Regions from separate parts of the Bradyrhizobium sp. UFLA06-06 genome, predicted to be linked through region 1. Evidence: riboswitches for the same ligand, from Rfam matches in the RefSeq annotation. Region 1 holds a riboswitch; each other region holds the start of a gene.
The links. Region 1 has a riboswitch for cobalamin ahead of metE (5-methyltetrahydropteroyltriglutamate--homocysteine S-methyltransferase). Riboswitches for the same ligand answer to the same signal wherever they lie in the genome.
Positions count from the first base shown of each region.

Region 1 (4,212 bases):
ATGATGTCGTTGAATTCCGAGTAGCACATGTGGGTATGGATCTGGGTTTGATCGGCGACGCCCGATGAGCAGATGCGGAAGCAATCCCCGGCCCACTCGAGATAAGCCGTCCACTCCGATCGGCGCGGCGGCAATCCTTCGCGCAGCGCAGCCTCGTCGATCTGGATCATGGCTGCACCAGCATTTTCGAGATCGCCGACTTCGTCTCGGATCGCGAGCGCAATTTGACGACAGACCTCGGCTCGGGGAATATCATCGCGAACAAACGACCAGTTCAAGATCGTCACTGGTCCGGTCAACATCGCCTTCATCGGCTTCTTGGTTAGCGATTGCGCGTACCGCCACCACCCCACGGTGATCGGCTTCGGCCGTGAGACATCGCCAAACAAGATCGGCGGCCGGACACAGCGCGAGCCATAGGATTGTACCCAGCCATTTTTGGTAAATGCGAAGCCGGCGAGTTGTTCGCCGAAGTACTGCACCATGTCATTGCGCTCAAACTCGCCGTGCACAAGCACGTCGAGGCCAATGTCCTCCTGCCAACGTACGGCACGCGCAGTCTCTTCCTTGAGGAACTCGTCGTATTGTCCGTCGTTCATCGTGCCTCGCGCGTGCGCTGCGCGGGCATTACGAACCTCTGCAGTCTGCGGAAACGATCCGATCGTCGTTGTCGGAAACGCCGGTAGTTTGAAGCGCTTGCGCTGGATCTCGGCACGGCTGGCAAATGGACTGGCGCGCCGGCGCGTGGCCTGGTTGATCGCTCTCATCCGGATGGCGACATCGGCATCTCGGATCTTTGGCGAAGTCCCACGATCGGTGGTGACGCGCTCCGACTGCGCAAGAGCGCCAGCAACATCCTGATCGCCTGCAAGAGCGCGCGCCAAGGTCGCAAGCTCGCGAATCTTCTGAACGGAGAATGCTAGCCAACCCTTGATGTCTGAAGCGAGCTCCGTCTCGAGTTCAACATCGACCGGCACGTGAAGCAGCGAACAGGATGGAGCGATTTGTATGCGATCTTTGCCCAGCTTCGCGATAGCGGGATCGAGCCGTTGGCGCAGTGCCGACAAATTCGTCCGCCACACATTGCGGCCGTCTATCGCGCCGAGTGACACGACGAGATCACTTCGCTTGGCGGTAATGATCTGGTCCAATAACGCTGGCGCCCGAACCAGGTCGACGTGCAGCCCGGCGACAGGTAGGCGCAAGGCGGTGGGAAGATTGTCGCCGAGGCCACCGAAATAGCTGGCGACCATGATCTTGATGGCCGGCCCTTCCTTGGCGAGCCGGTCATAGGCATGTAGCAAGGATTGTCTTGATTCCTCATCCAGATCAAGAACCAAGCAGGGCTCGTCGAACTGAACCCAATTTGCCCCGCGTTTGGCCAATTCCTGCAGAACCTCGATATAGACCTGTATCAGGTCATCCAGGAGTGACAGTGGCTGGAACGCAGGATCAGCACTCTTGCCTAGCTTTAGGAATGTGACCGGGCCGATCAGGACAGGGCGAGTCTGAAAGCCAAGGGCCTTGGCTTCCTCATACTCGTCGATAGGCTTGCGAGAGGACAGCCTGAAAGTCTGTCCGCGATGAAATTCCGGGACCATGTAATGGTAGTTGGTGTCGAACCACTTGGTCATCTCCTGCGCGGGTGCGCCATCGCCGCGAGATCCGTGGCCGCAACTCGCACCCCGGCCGTCGTATTGTGAACCGCGTGCCATGGCGAAATACGTCTTGAGGGAAACGGGCTCGGCTTTCGAGGCGTAGACTTCCGGGATGGCGCCGACCATGACACTGGTGTCGAGCACCTGATCGTACAACGAGAAGTCGTTCGACGGAATCACGGTGACACCGAGGGACTTCTGGCGCGCCCAGTTCGCGGCACGTAGGCCGGCTGCGTCCTCAAGCAACTGCTGTTCACTAATTCTTCCGGCCCAATAGCCTTCGAGTGCGACTTTGAGCTCGCGTCTTGGACCGATGCGCGGCGTTCCGAGCGTGGCAACCGGAAGGGAGAGAAGAGACATAGCGCTAACCCCATGTTGGGGGCAAAGGCCATGGCGGACGCAGGCAGGAGAAGTCGCCCGAGCGACGGCTGCTTGGCGCACCACCGGGACACCCCGCCCGTGGATGAATATTTTGTCGGGGCAGGTCTCCTGGCTCGCGGGTCATTGCCGCCGTCCGGCCTTCCCGAAGCCGCGCGGGCTTCAGTGACTTTGTTGGACAGTGGCTCACCGCTCACAGTTGCGGGGGCAGCGCCGGCATTGGCACCGGCTTCCCTCTTAGCTCCGGATCAAACGGAAACCGGAGAACCTCGACGACTTGGATTATCGGCAAGAGAACTCGGCCGTCAACCTCTCAAATTGGTGCTGCGACCTCTCTTACGCGAATGCTCCTCCGAGGCCACGCTTGATCGCGACGTAGAAGCCATCTCCAGTCATAGGATATCGGAATGACCATCTCGGAGACGCATTGGCGTCGGGCGGCGGGTCAGATCTGTGCACGAGACGAATGCGCCCAGCACGAAGAAGCTCACGGCGCCGCGCAAGACGCTTGTCATGCGGCCCGGCTTTTGAACGATTCATCGAGCACGCTTCGATGCGCCCTCCCTTCTCCATTAATAACCATGGATCAGTGGCGAATACGCGCAAGAGGTATTCGCTTAATCCAGCAGCGTGCTCAGCGGACGTGTCGATGTGCGACCAGCCAATCCTGGTAGGCGTCACGCCGACGTTTTGGTGATACTGGCCAAAGCAAGCATATTGAATCACCACAACCAAAAGAGACCCTCGCAATGAAAATGGCTGTTTGGAGCGCCCTCGGCGTCTTTGCTGCTGCCGTCTTTACTGTCGGTCTGTTCGGCTGGATGGCAAGGCCTTTTATGAGCCGCCCCGTCAGACAGATGCTCTCGGAAGTGTTGAGTAGTTCGAGCCGAAGCTAGCAAGACCTGAGGCTTCCCTCTTGCCGGTCGACACGGCTGCGTGGAAGCGCAGCTCCTTGAATGTTGACTGCAATGACGAGCAGGTAGACGACGGCCCCTAACGTTGCGCGAGCGGAGAATGCCACGTCTCGTCCCCTGCTTGATCCGTGAAGTTCCTTAACATCGATTCCAAATCGCCCGCCGCTGAAGGGCGGCTCCGCGTTGGTGTAGGCCGCAAAGTGCCAAGCACAACAGGCTGGGGCGCCCTCGACATTCGTAGTAGCGGCAACGCCCCCGGATCACACGGATCGATGGCGGCATACCTGCTCCCAATTGTCGTCAAGACTCTGGCAGCGAGGCATTCGCCCGCTGTCGAAGATTCAGTGCGTGACAAGAATCATTCACGGAAGTCGTGGCGAATAGGCTGAATGGTAACATTAGAACGTGCGTAGGTCGGTAAGTCGACAAAGACAGCACAAATCTGCCGCGAACTGCCGGTTATTGCCTGGCACGAACAATGCAAGTCCTCATCATGTCCAGGCTTCTCCTCCTGGGCAGGTCCAGCATTGCAAATTGAGGCTTTGGCTGACCACTGAAGTTAGCGGCGCGTGACATCGAGGGACGGCGCCTGCTCGCGCGGGACATCGGCAGGCGCCTGCGTCACGTTGCCGCTAACTTCTTGCGATCTGCGCAAAGCACGCTGAGGAAGACGTGCCGCTTTGGATTGACGTGTGGATGATAACCAGATGAGCCGGAAGCAATGAAGAAAAAGTCTGGAAAGCGCGTGCTTTGGTTCTGTATCGCTCGGTCGCTGATCTGCCTGGCCGGGCTGGCGGCGACGAGCAACAATGTTCGCGCCAACGACCACACGCTTGTCGAAAGGGTCAAGTCAACGTGGCGAGCGCAAGATGGTGAGACTATAGAACAAATCATTTCCAAGGTCTCGAAGGTGGCTCACTTTGTGCCTCGATCGTGGGGAGTCGCTGAAGGAATTGACCGAACAGAGTACGTTTATTTTTCATGGACCAGGCACCCGGACAACAGATCAGACGAACAGTACGCTATCACTTGGAAGATCGCGACTGACGGGACGATTAAACTTGCATCGACATATGCAAAGCCGATTGAATTGGGCTGGCGCGCCTTGGCGCTCTCGTTGATCGCCAGTGAGGTTACAGATGGCGAAAGGGACGCGAATCTTCACTTTCTGCATGATCCGGCCAACTTCAACTTCGTGACGACTGCGCAAGGCAAGCTCGGCAATCTTCTGCGGCACGGCCGCTGCCATATCATTGAACCCG
Region 1 is NZ_JADFUD010000047.1:21,965-26,176, reverse strand. It holds gene metE (5-methyltetrahydropteroyltriglutamate--homocysteine S-methyltransferase) at 1-2,018, opposite strand, end outside; cobalamin riboswitch at 2,121-2,323, opposite strand; gene IF803_RS30555 (hypothetical protein) at 3,672-4,212, shown strand, end outside.

Region 2 (4,212 bases), on a different contig from region 1:
CGCCAAATCCTGGCAGCGAAAGCTTCGGCAACCGGCCTTAAGCCCGTCGTGCTCGACGTTGGATGTTCATACGGCATCAACGCAGCAGTGCATCGCTTTCCGCTGACCTTCGGGGGCTTGCGTCACCGCTACGCCCGGCGTGAGATGAGGGCGATCAGTTCTGAAACACTGGTGAGTCTCGATCGCAATTTTTATGCAGCCTGGCCTGATGTCGGGTTGGCGCGCTTTATCGGCCTCGACGTGTCGGTACAGGCGATCAGCTATGCAAAGAGTGTTGGCCTCTTGGAGCAGGGCATCGTCGCTGACCTTGAAAAGGAGGCGCTATCGACGGATAGCGCGCGCATTCTCCGCTCCGTGGATGTTATCATGTCAACCGGATGCATCGGCTACGTTACCGAGAAGACGTTCAGCGAGATTCTCGATGCGACAGAGAAGCAACCATGGATCATCTCCTTTGTGCTACGAATGTTCCCATTTGAATCGTTGGCCGAAGCGTTTGCAAAGCGTGGTCTTGTGACAGAACGTCTTACCGGCGCGACGTTTATCCAGCGTCGCTTTCGCGATGCTGAAGAGTTTGAAAGTTGTTTGGCCAGCTTGGCGGCCCTTGGCGTGGATGCGACCGGCCTCGAATCAGAAGGGCTGTTGCATGCGGATCTGATCTTGTCTCGCCCAGAGGCGGATGCGCGGGCCACGCCTCTGGAAGACGTTGTCACCGTCGCCAGCGGCAGGGGACGGCCGATTGGACCCCGTTACGTTCATGTTGAAAGCAACGAGGGCTTGCACGTTGCGCTGGAGCCCTGACAGTTAAGGACCACTGTGCAGCGCGCGAGTCTCTTCGGCGCTGGATCAAGACGTCGAAAAACAAGGCCATTCTGGTCGAAGGCGCGCCAGGGCCAATGTTGTTCGCCGACGATGGATAACGATTCGTCCAGATGCCATTTGTCGCGGCGAGCGCTGCGATTCAGATCGGAGAGCGCCTTGCCGAATTCCCTCTCTGCTGACGCGCGGTTTCATAGATCGCATCAATGCGACACGTGGGTCAGAATTTCCTCGACTATGCGCAAGCTTAACGGAAACTGAAAGGCAGCCCAAGGCATCTCTGCAGCAAGAAGTGACAGCGGCGATAGAGTGGTCCGGGCGGTCGGTATGTTTTTGCCTTCTAAATCTTGATCTCTCCAATTGACGAATCCCGGCGCGTAGACCTATCTATAGTCAGTCACGGTCTTCCGTTCCCCACATCTTGTAGGGTGGAAGCTAAGAGGGAACCCGGTGCGCCAAAACGGCAACTCCGGGGCTGCCCCCGCAACTGTAAGCGGCGAGCGGTTGTCATCATGGTCACTGGCGCGACACAGCGCCGGGAAGGCCGATGGCCGCAGTGACCCGCGAGCCAGGAGACCTGCCGCGACCGAATGAAAGTCCTCGGGCGGGGTGTCCCGGTGGGTCGCTTGCAGCCGGGGACATTTGCCCGGATTCCTCGCAAGTCGTCCGCGCCGGCCCGCGCCCAACATCGCGGGGTTGCCGATGTCGCCGTCTTACAATTTCGATCAGCAGGGTCATCTCATTGAGCCGCCGCATGTGCAGCCGCGCCCAGCGCAGGCAAGGCCTACCCCGCCTGAGTCGGGTCTTGTCTTGCCATCGCCGGCTCCGCTGCCGCGCCCCCTTGCTCCATCGCCAAGGCGGGCCGATCTCAAGCTCGATCGGACGCGCGACGACCTGTTGACGCCGTTCGGCAAGCTGACGGTGACCGACCGTTACCTGCTCGCCGGCGAATTGCTCCAGGACATGTTCGCGCGGGTGTCTTGCGCCTTCGCGGATGATGTTGCGCATGCCCAACGTCTCTATGATGCGATGTCTCGGCTGTGGTTCATGCCGGCCACACCGGTGCTGTCCAACGGCGGCACCACGCGCGGTCTGCCGATCTCATGCTTCCTTAACTCGGTGTCGGACTCGCTCGAAGGCATCGTCGGCACCTGGAACGAGAATGTCTGGCTTGCCTCTAACGGCGGCGGCATCGGCACCTACTGGGGCAACGTTCGCTCGATCGGCGAGAAGGTGAAGGGCGGCGTTACCTCGGGTATCATCCCGTTCATCCACGTCATGGACGGCCTGACATTGGCGATCAGCCAGGGCTCGTTGCGGCGCGGCTCTGCGGCGGTCTATCTCGATATCCACCATCCCGAGATCGAGGAGTTCCTCGAGATTCGCAAGGCGTCCGGCGACTTCAACCGCAAGAGTCTCAACCTGCACCACGGGATCAACGTTACCGACGCGTTCATGCGTGCCGTGGGCGCCGGCACCGCGTTCGCTCTGCGCAGCCCGAGGACCAACGATGTCATCCGCGAGATCGACGCCCGCCAACTGTGGCAACGCATCCTGGAGAACCGGCTGCAGACCGGCGAGCCTTACTTGTTGTTTATTGACACCGTGAACCGGTCGCTCCCCAAGCACCAGCGCGAGCTCGGCCTCAAGGTCTCTACCTCCAACCTGTGCAGCGAAATTACCCTGCCGACCGGCATCGATCATCGCGGCGAGGAGCGCACCGCGGTGTGCTGCCTGTCGTCGCTCAACCTCGAGACCTGGGATCAGTGGAATGAGAAGCCAGGCTTCATCGAGGACGTCATGCGCTTCCTCGACAACGTGCTGACCCACTTCATCACGGTGGCGCCGGACGGCATGAAGCGTGCCCGCTACGCCGCCTTGCGTGAGCGCTCCGTCGGCCTCGGCGTCATGGGCTTCCATTCGTTCCTGCAGGCCAAGGGCATTCCGATGGAAAGTGTCGTGGCCAAGTCGTTCAATCTGAACATGTTCCGGAAAATCCGTCGCGATGCCGACGCGGCATCCGTGACGCTCGCGCGCGAGCGTGGGCCGTGCCCGGATGCACTGGAACGCGGTGTGATGGCGCGCTTCAGCCATAAGATCGCGATCGCGCCAACCGCCTCGATCAGCATCATCTGCGGCGGGACTAGCGCTTGCGTCGAGCCGATCCCGGCCAACATCTACACCCATAAGACCTTGTCCGGTGCCATCTCGGTGCGTAATCCGCATCTCGCCAAGCTGCTGGCCGCCAAGGGCGCAGATACTTCGGCGACCTGGCAGTCGATCATCGCGCACGAGGGTTCAGTCGCCCATCTCGACACCCTGTCGGAACACGAAAAAGCGGTCTTTCGCACCGCCTTCGAAATCGACCAGCGCTGGATCGTCGAGCTTGCCGCCGACCGCGCCGCGTTCATTTGCCAGAGCCAGTCGATTAACCTCTATCTGCCGGCCGACGTCGATAAGTGGGACCTTCACATGCTGCATTGGACGGCATGGAAGCGCGGGGTGAAGAGCCTCTACTACTGCCGTTCAAAATCGATCTCGCGCGCGGCGTTCGCCGGCAACATCGCTGACGGCGACAACGCGGCGCCGCCGCAGCCGCAGCGGCACACTGACTATGAGGAGTGCCTCGCATGTCAGTGATCGATCTCTCATCCGTCGATCCGCGCACACTGATCGGCAAACGGTGCGTCGGCCTCCTCGACTCGACCGGCAGCTATGACGTCGATCGCTACGCCTGGGCTTACGAGTTCTGGAAGCGCCAGCAGCAGACCCATTGGATGGGCGAGGAGGTGCCGCTTGGTGCCGACCTCAAGGATTGGGCATCGGACCGCGTTACCGACAGTGAGCGCGCGCTGCTCACTCAGATCTTCCGTTTCTTCACCCAATCGGACATCGAAGTCGGCGATAACTATCTTAAGCGCTACATCCCGATCTTCCAGCCGCTCACCGTCCAGATGATGATGGCGGCCTTCACTAATATGGAGACGGTCCACATCGACGCCTATGCGCTGCTGCTCAAAACGCTCGGCATGCCCAAGACCGAGTTCGAGGCATTTCGCGGCTATTCCGAGATGCGTGCCAAGGCGGACTACATGCACGAGTTCGGCGTCGACACAGTAGCCGATGTCGCCAGGACCTTGGCGATGTTCGGCGCCTTCACCGAAGGCATGGCGTTGTTCGCGAGCTTCGCGATGCTGCTCAATTTCCCCCGCCACAACAAGATGAACGGCATGGGACAGATCGTAAGCTGGTCGGTTCGCGACGAGAGCCTGCATTGTGAGGGCATTATCAAGCTGTTTCACGAATGGAACCGAGAAACCGGCGCGGTGACGCGCTCCGTCCGTGACGATATCGTCGACGTCGCCAAAACCATGGTGAAGCTGGAGGAGAATT
Region 2 is NZ_JADFUD010000050.1:16,308-20,519, forward strand. It holds gene IF803_RS31350 (hypothetical protein) at 1-801, shown strand, start outside; cobalamin riboswitch at 1,203-1,418, shown strand; gene IF803_RS31355 (ribonucleoside-diphosphate reductase subunit alpha) at 1,630-3,459, shown strand; gene IF803_RS31360 (ribonucleotide-diphosphate reductase subunit beta) at 3,450-4,212, shown strand, end outside.
Region 2: linked by a shared signal. The riboswitch ahead of IF803_RS31355 (ribonucleoside-diphosphate reductase subunit alpha) and the one ahead of metE (5-methyltetrahydropteroyltriglutamate--homocysteine S-methyltransferase) in region 1 are both predicted to bind cobalamin.

Region 3 (4,212 bases), on a different contig from region 1:
TGCGGCACGTTGACCGGGACATTGCCGTTGAAGCTGACAATCTTGCCGCCGACCACCTGGCTGTTGTTGTCGTATCTGGCGCGCAACAGCGCAAGATTGGCGTCGACGCGCCAGCCGTCGCTCAGCGCGAGCCCGATCGATCCTTCGACCCCGCGCGATGATTGCTGGCCGATCTGCAATGCCAGGCCGCCGGTGGGATTGCCGGGATCGGGAATCGTGAGCCCGGTCTTGACGATCTCGTAGGCGGCCAGCGTCCACTCGCCGCGGCCGCCCCAGAACGCCTGCTTGACCCCGATCTCGGTCTGCTCGCCGGTCGCAAGCTGGAAGGTTTTTTGCGAGACGGGCAGCGAGATCAGGTTGCTGACCGGATCGACGCCGACCGCGTACTGGCCATAGAACGCGAGGTTCTTGATCGGCTCGTAAACGAGGCCGGCGCGCCAGCTGGTCCCCGATAGCTTCGTCTCAAAACTGTTTGCCGGCGTCTTGTAGTCGGTGCGCTCCACCTCGGGGCGATCATACCTGACCCCGGTGACCAGCGACAATTGATCGGTCAGCGAGAGCCGATCCTCGGCGAACAGCGCGTATTGATTGACGATCGCATTGAAGCCCGGTGTGGTCGCCGTCGTCGTCGCGAAGAACGATCCCGGATCGAACACGTAGGGATTGACCGACGACGCGCCGCCATAGGGCGAGTTGTTGGTATGGGTGAAGTCGATCCGGTTGACGTCGAACCCGGCGACGAACTGGTTCGCAAGTCCGAACACGTGACCGCTGAAGGTCGTATCCATCCGGTTGCCGAGCTGCTTCTGGTCGTGGAAGATTTCGATATAGCTCGTGCGATCGATCAGTTGGGTCTTCGGATTCCAGGTGTAGTTCTCGATGTCGCGCCAGTGCCGCTCGCTGGTCAGGTAATACAGCGTGTTGTTGACCTTGATGCCGTCGGCGACGTCCCACTCGGTCTTGAACCGGGTCCAGCTGTCCTGATAGCGGATCGCGCTGTCCAATGCGTTGTAGTTCTTGAAGCGCAGCGCGTCCTGGATCGAGCCGTTGATCAGCGGCGTGCCGAAATAACGCGACGGGCTGCGGTCGCCGTAGTTCTCCGACAGCGTGAAGGCGAGATTGTCCGACGCCTGCACCCGCACGGCGGCGGAGACCACCGCATTCGAGGTCTTGTCGCGATCGACCCAGCCGTCCGACATGTTGCCGGTGGCGTTGACGCGGTACGACACATTGGGATTGATCGGACCGGTGCTGTCCACCGAGAGCCGCCGGGTCATGTTGCTGTCGAGCGAGACCTCGGCCTCGTTATAAGTCGTGCTCTGCGGTTTCTTCGGGATCACGTTGATGACGCCGCCGATCGCGCCCTCGCCGTACAGCACCGAGGCCGGGCCGCGCAGCACCTCGATGCGCTGCGTCGACCATGTGTCGTAGGGAAACGTCAGCGTGCCGGAGCCGATATAGAAACGCGTGCCGTCGTACAGCGTCATCACCGAGTTGCTGCCGGCAAAGCCGCGGGTGCTGAACGACAGGCCGCCATTGCCGGGCGCCGGCGTTGCGATGAAGCCGGCCGCGTCCTGGGTGACGGCATCGACCACATTATGCTGGCCGCGCTCAGCGATGGTCTGCGCCGTGATGATCTCGACGCTGGCCGGCGTCTGCAGCGGCGTCAGATTGAGACGACTACCGGTGCCGCCCTGCGTGGTGGCATTGAGCGTCGGCGATACCGCCCCCGATGCGCCTGACGCCGCGGCGCGCGGCGTGTTGCCGGCTGGTGCGACCGTCGCGGGCCTCGGCCGTGGCCGCGCCGCAGCGGCCATGTCACGGCTGCGCGCCGCAGGCTTCGGCTTTGCCGCAGCGGAAGGCGCGACCTCGATCGGATCGAGCCTGGTTGGTGGAGGTGTTTGTGTCGAGCCCTCAGCCGGCAGCAGTAGCGATGACAGGGAGCAGACGAGACCGAGGCGCCATTTGCGCGCAACGGGAAAGGACGGAGACATGAAAACGACTCGCGGTAACGTGGCACGTCACCGCGAACGCGGACTGGCGCATTGCCCAAAAGGCAGTGCTCCGATCCCACCAGGACGCCCCCGCCCGATGTGCTCGCGTGTGACCACGACTGACGGCAGGTCTCCTGGCTCACGGGTCATCGCCTGTCGACGCCTTCCCGGGCCTGATAGCCCAGTGGCAAATTGACGAAAGGCTCGCCGTTTACAGTTGCGGGGACAGCTGCGGCATTGAGGTTACCCTCGCACCGCATTCCCTTTTGATCCCCGAAGGGAACCGTCGGCAAAAACGATAGGTGCTGGCGGCAGGGCTGTCAATTCGATGCGATCGTCCCACACATGCTTTGCGAAATGCTGCGGCGGCGATGACACAGCGACATCTGCGGCTGACGCGGAGACTTCTTGTCCCGTCATCCCCGCGCTGTCGTCCTGGCGAAAGCCAGGACCCATAACCACCGAATTCGATAGAGAGCGCGATAGTGGCCCCAGCGTCGCACAACAATAGGCGGTTGGGGTAATGGGTCCTGGCTTTCGCCAGGACGACGCTGAATACATTCACATTCTCTCAGGATGACGGGACATTTGCGTCACTCGACGCAGCCTTCCATGATCGCATCAATCTCCGCCCGCGACAGAGCACCCATCTCGGCGATGAACACGATTCGCGTGCGCGGCACGCCGGGCGACGGCACGCCGCCCGTAGCCAAGGTCGCGCGGCCGCCGGCGAGTTGAAACACCGTCAGCCGCCCGGGCTGCTCCACCGTCTCGAACAATCCCTTCGCCCGCGCCAGCTTCGGCGCCAGTCTGCCGATCGCCTGCTGCAGGCGCGGCAGCACGACGGGCCGCTCCGAGGTCCAGCTCAGCGTCTCGAACCGGTCGGACGCCGGCCGTCGCGGCGCGGTCTCGCGCGGCGCCGGCAGGTGATCGAGATCCGCCGGAAACAGCAGCGCGGCCGGCACCTCGCCATGCAACGCATCGACCACCACGGCTGCCGGACGAATCGCGCGCACGGCGTCGCGGATCGCGGCGCACGCAGCGGCATCGGCGAGATCGACCTTGCTCAGCGCCACCACATCCGCCGCCCGCAGCTGCGAGCGCAGCAGCGCGTCGTTCAGCATCGCCGCAGGCTGCGTCGCGTCGACCACGCACAGCACGGTCTCGAGCGGCGCCTCCTTCCAGATCACGGGATCCATCAGGTTGCGCACGATGTCGGCGGGATCGGCGATCCCGCTGGTCTCGATCACGATGAATTCGGGACGCGGATCACGCCGCAGCAGCGTGGCGAGCGTGCGCAGCAGGTCGCCCTCCAGCGTGCAGCAGATGCAACCGTTGCTCAGGCTGACCACGCCGTCGCTGGCGCCCGCGATCAGCTCCGCGTCGATATTGATCGCACCGAAATCGTTGACCACGGCGGCGATGCGCCGCCCTTGCGCATGCGCCAGCAGATGGTTGACGACCGTGGTCTTGCCCGCCCCGAGGAAGCCCGCGACCAGCAGGATCGGGACCGGCACCTCAGCCTCCGGTGACAGGCCGGCGCACCGGCCGGCCGGGACGCGCCGCGACATCGAGCACACCATCGCTGATCAGCGGCTGGCCGCTGACCACGAGATGCCGCACGCCCTCCGCCGGACGATTCATCGCGGAGAAGGTCGCACGATCGCTCAGCGTCTCAAAGTCGAACACCACGACATCGGCGTCGGCGCCGACCTGCAGCCGGCCCTTGGCCCGCATCGCCGGCGTGCTCGCCGACAGGATCTCGGCCGGGATCAGCGCGCATTTGCGGATACCCTCGAGCAGCGACACCTTCTTGCGCTCCCGCACCCATTCGCGGATGAAGCGGGTGAAGCAGCCCGCCGAGCGCGGATGCGAGGTGGCATCGTCGGGCAGCGGCCAGGCGTCGCCGGTGTAGGGGCGGCCGTCGGACAGCGTCCACGGCATCGCGTCGGAGGCGATCGCGCCGCCCGGATACAGCACCGCCATGTCGAGCAGATCGCGATGATGCGCGTTGTTCTCGATATCGAGCACGTGCCACAGCACCAAGGTCGAGGGCTCTTCGGCCTGTGCCGCCAGCAGCTCCTCGCGGCTGCCGAAACGGTGACCGTCGGTCACGCGCTGCACCGAATCATAACCGAGGCCGTTGCGCTCCTCGAATTTCGGATCGCTGAAGAAGGTCGCCGCCAGCACGGTCGAGCCGGTGCCATAGGGATAGGCC
Region 3 is NZ_JADFUD010000060.1:40,349-44,560, forward strand. It holds gene IF803_RS34005 (TonB-dependent receptor) at 1-1,994, opposite strand, end outside; cobalamin riboswitch at 2,102-2,297, opposite strand; gene IF803_RS34010 (CobW family GTP-binding protein) at 2,588-3,511, opposite strand; gene IF803_RS34015 (amidohydrolase family protein) at 3,513-4,212, opposite strand, start outside.
Region 3: linked by a shared signal. The riboswitch ahead of IF803_RS34005 (TonB-dependent receptor) and the one ahead of metE (5-methyltetrahydropteroyltriglutamate--homocysteine S-methyltransferase) in region 1 are both predicted to bind cobalamin.

Region 4 (4,212 bases), on a different contig from region 1:
GCGCAAAAGAATGTCGCCCAGCGACTCCACCGGCTCAAGGTCAAATCCCGCGGCCGCGAGATCTGTCAGCAACGCCTCGACCGAGGCAAGCGCATCGAGGCCGACGGCATGCGCGATCTGATGCGGACGGCCCGGATAGTTCGAGAGCACCAGCGCAAGCCGCTTCTCCTGTTCCGGCTTGCCGGCAAGCCGATGCCAGGCGGCCACGCGTGCGGCAATTGCAGCGACGCGCTCGGCATCCGGCCGATGCGCAAGATGCGCGAATTGCAGCTCGGGATCGCGCTCACCAGGCGATTTGAAGCTCACGACGCCTGTGAACAGGCGGCCGTCGACCTCCGGCAGCACCACATGCATCGCGAGATCGCCAGGCGACAGACCGCGCAGCGATCCGGCCCAATCCTCGCGCCGCGCGGTCGACAAAGCGACCTGGAACACCGGGCACGATGCAGCGTCGAACGGCGTCGTGCCGTCGTCGCCGGCCGCGGAGAACGCGGTCGCATTGACGATGGCCGCTGGAGCGCATTGCGCAAACTGAACGCGCAGCCAATCGGACACGCCCGCCGCCTTCAACGAAGTGACGAACACGCCATGAGCATCAAAGCCCCTCTCACGCAATGCATCGATCAGTGCATCGACCGGCGCCGTGTCACCGGCCGCGAGATAAGAACGATAAAACGTCACCAGCACGCGCGCCCGGCCGTCCGGTGCCGGCAACGCCGCGATGGCACCGCGCCGGGGATCGTAGACGCCGATCTCGGGAAGATCGATCTCGCCGACCACAGGCCCGGCATAGAGTCCGGACGCCAGCGCCAGTTGCGCGATCACGGCCTGCGCGGCAACCGGGCCGCCCTTGTCGCACAGCACCTTGAGACGGCGCAGCGTCGAGACCGGCAAGGTCGAGAATTCATCCAGCCGCAGATCGTCGCGGCCATCGGCCGGCAGCACCACCAGGGCGATGCCGCGCTCCTTCGCCAGCCGATGCACCGCGGCCAGCCCGTACGACCAATAGGGCTCGCCGCCGATCAGCCGCACCAGAATGCCGCGGGCGTGCGAGAGCGTCCGCTCGATATAGGTATCCACCGACAGCGGATGGCGCAGCTCCGCGAGATTGCCGAGCCGCAGCGACGGCAACGCAGCGCGGCCGCGCCGCCAGCCGGCCGCGAAGGCAGCAAGATCGCTGTCGGAAAACGACAACACCACGAGATCGGCCGGATCCTGGCCGAGGTCCCTTGGCGTCGCGGTCTCCTCAAGGCCGCGGCTCTCGCGGAAGACGACGTGCATCAAACACCAAGCCGTGCCCTGATCGCGGCTTCGTCGATGTCGGCATGTTCGCCGATCACGACAAGCTTCGACTGCCGCGCCCGGGCGCCCCAGGGCATGTCGAACTGATGCCGCACCCGCTCGCCGACCGATTGCACCAGCAGCCGCATCGGCTTGCCTTCGACCGCGATATAGCCCTTGGCGCGCAGCACATTCTGCTCGCGCGCCAGTCCCTTGATCGAGGCGACCAGCGCGTCGACATCCGAAACTTCCGGAAGATCGATCACGACGGAATTGAAATCGTCGTGCTCGTGTTCCTCCTCGCCATCGTGATGCGACGGCCGCGACGCGAGATCGTTCTCCGCCGCCGCTTCGAGCCCGAGGATCACGCGCGCGTCGATCGTGCCGTCGACGACGGGCAGCATCGGCACCTCGCGCGGCATCTCGGCCGCGATCACCTCTTTCGCTGCCTTGATCCCCTCCGCCCCGGCGAGATCCGCCTTGGTCAGCAGCACGATATCGGCACAGGCGATCTGGTCCTCGAACACTTCCGACAGCGGCGTCTCGTGGTCGAGATTGTCGTCCGCTGCGCGCTGCGCATCCACCGCGGCCGGGTCAGGCGCAAAACGGCCGGCCGCAACGGCCTCGGCGTCGGCGAGCGCGATCACGCCGTCGACCGTGATCCGCGAGCGGATCTCCGGCCAGTCGAACGCTTTCAGCAGCGGCTTCGGCAGGGCGAGCCCTGAGGTCTCGATCACGATGTGATCGGGCTTCACGTTCCGCGCCAGCAACTGCTCCATCGCCGGGATGAAATCGTCGGCGACGGTGCAGCAAATGCAGCCATTGGCGAGCTCGACGATGTTCTCGGCCGGACAATTGGCGTCGGCGCACGACTTCAGGATGTCGCCGTCGACGCCTTCGCTGCCGAATTCGTTGACCAGCACCGCGAGCTTCTTGCCGTTGGCATTGCGGATCAGATGCTGGATCAGCGTCGTCTTGCCGGAGCCGAGAAAGCCGGTCACGACCGTGACAGGAATTTTGGCGAGCGTGGTCATTCTGCGGCCTCCGGCACGACGGGAAGAGGTGGAATGCGGGCGAGCGATTGCTTGCGGAAGATTTCCGGACGGCTGCGCCACGGCACGATGCCGTCGGGCGCCGCCGCATAGGCGGAGGCACCGGCGATCACATCCGCGGCATTATCGGCGGACAGTCGGCCGTAGACATAGGACCATCGCCCCGGCGCGCTGAGCGCGACCGAGCAACCCTGGCTGCAGGCCGACAGGCATGCGACGGGAACCAGATTGACGTCATCGGGCACGCCGGCCTCGACAAGCGCGGCATGCAGGCGCGCACCGGGCGCGAGCTCACCTTCCGCCGGCGTCTGGCCGGCGCGGCAGGTGATGCAGACATGAAGTGTAACGCTCATCGCCCTTCCTGGATTGACAGCGGGAAGCGATGAGGCACACGAACCGATTTTGGACAGGTTCGTTCCCCGTCGCGGAACACCCCGTCCGCCGGTTTCACAACATGCTGCGTTGGCAGGTCTCCCGGCTTGCGGAGCAGGTTTTACCCTTCGATGCCCACCTTCCCGACTCCGTATGGAATCAGTGGCTTGGGCATCTCTCCGGTCACGGTCGCGGGGGCGGCTGCGCTTCGGGCGAACCTTGCGGTCATCTCCCTATCGCATTCCCTGTTCGCCTGTCGTAGGACAGGAACCAACGCGGACGCACCATTCGTCCAAGCCTCGCACTTGTCAAGCCGAAGGAACGTGATGACTTCTGATGGAAACGACGCTGAAGACGCCGCCGTCGGCACCGATTCTTCGCTGGACGCGCGCCATGCGGACAAGATGGCGAAAAAGAAGGCCGCCCGCGACCGCATCATGGCGACCAAGAGCGGCGAAAAGGGCCTGATCATCGTTCATACCGGCGCCGGCAAAGGAAAATCATCCTCCGCGTTCGGTATGATCGTGCGCTGTGTGGCGCACGGCTTCCCCTGCGCCGTGGTGCAGTTCATCAAGGGCGCCTGGGATACCGGCGAGCGCCGCCTGCTCACCGGGCATTTCGGCGATCTCTGTCAATTCCACGCGATGGGCGAAGGCTTTACCTGGGAGACGCAGGATCGCACCCGCGACATCGCGGCAGCGCAAGCGGGCTGGGAAAAGGCCAAGCAGCTGATCGCAGACCCGAGCCTGCGCATGGTCGTGCTCGACGAGATCAACATCGCGCTACGCTACGATTACCTCGCGATCGCCGATGTCGTCGACTTCCTGACAACGTCGAAGCCGCCGATGACCCATGTCGTGCTCACCGGGCGCAATGCCAAGGAGGAATTGATCGAGATTGCCGATCTCGTCACCGAGATGACGCTGGTGAAGCATCCGTTCCGCTCCGGCATCAAGGCCCAGCCAGGCGTCGAGTTCTGACAGACAGCACCATGGCGCGCGCATTGATGATCCAGGGAGCCGGCTCGGACGTGGGCAAGTCGCTCATCGTCGCCGGCCTCGCACGCGCCGCCCGACGGCGCGGCCTGCGCGTGCTGCCGTTCAAGCCGCAGAACATGTCGAACAACGCCGCCGTGACCGTCGACGGCGGCGAGATCGGCCGCGCGCAGGCGTTGCAGGCGCTCGCCGCCGGCGTCGAGCCGCACACCGACATGAACCCGGTGCTACTCAAGCCCGAGACCGATGTCGGCGCCCAGATCATCGTGCACGGTAAACGGATCGCCACCGCACGCGCGCGCGAATATGCCGGCATGAAGTCGTCGCTGATGGGCGCGGTGCTGGAGAGTTTTGCGCGCCTGAAGGCGCGCGCCGATCTGGTGCTGGTCGAGGGCGCCGGCAGCCCCGCCGAGGTCAACTTACGCAAGGCCGATATCGCCAATATGGGTTTTGCTCGCAAAGCCGACGTGCCGGTGGTGCTGGTCGGCGACATCGACCGCGGCGGCGTGATC
Region 4 is NZ_JADFUD010000001.1:284,140-288,351, reverse strand. It holds gene cobN (cobaltochelatase subunit CobN) at 1-1,281, opposite strand, end outside; gene cobW (cobalamin biosynthesis protein CobW) at 1,281-2,315, opposite strand; gene IF803_RS01245 (DUF1636 family protein) at 2,312-2,686, opposite strand; cobalamin riboswitch at 2,781-2,995, opposite strand; gene cobO (cob(I)yrinic acid a,c-diamide adenosyltransferase) at 3,032-3,685, shown strand; gene IF803_RS01235 (cobyric acid synthase) at 3,697-4,212, shown strand, end outside.
Region 4: linked by a shared signal. The riboswitch ahead of IF803_RS01245 (DUF1636 family protein) and the one ahead of metE (5-methyltetrahydropteroyltriglutamate--homocysteine S-methyltransferase) in region 1 are both predicted to bind cobalamin.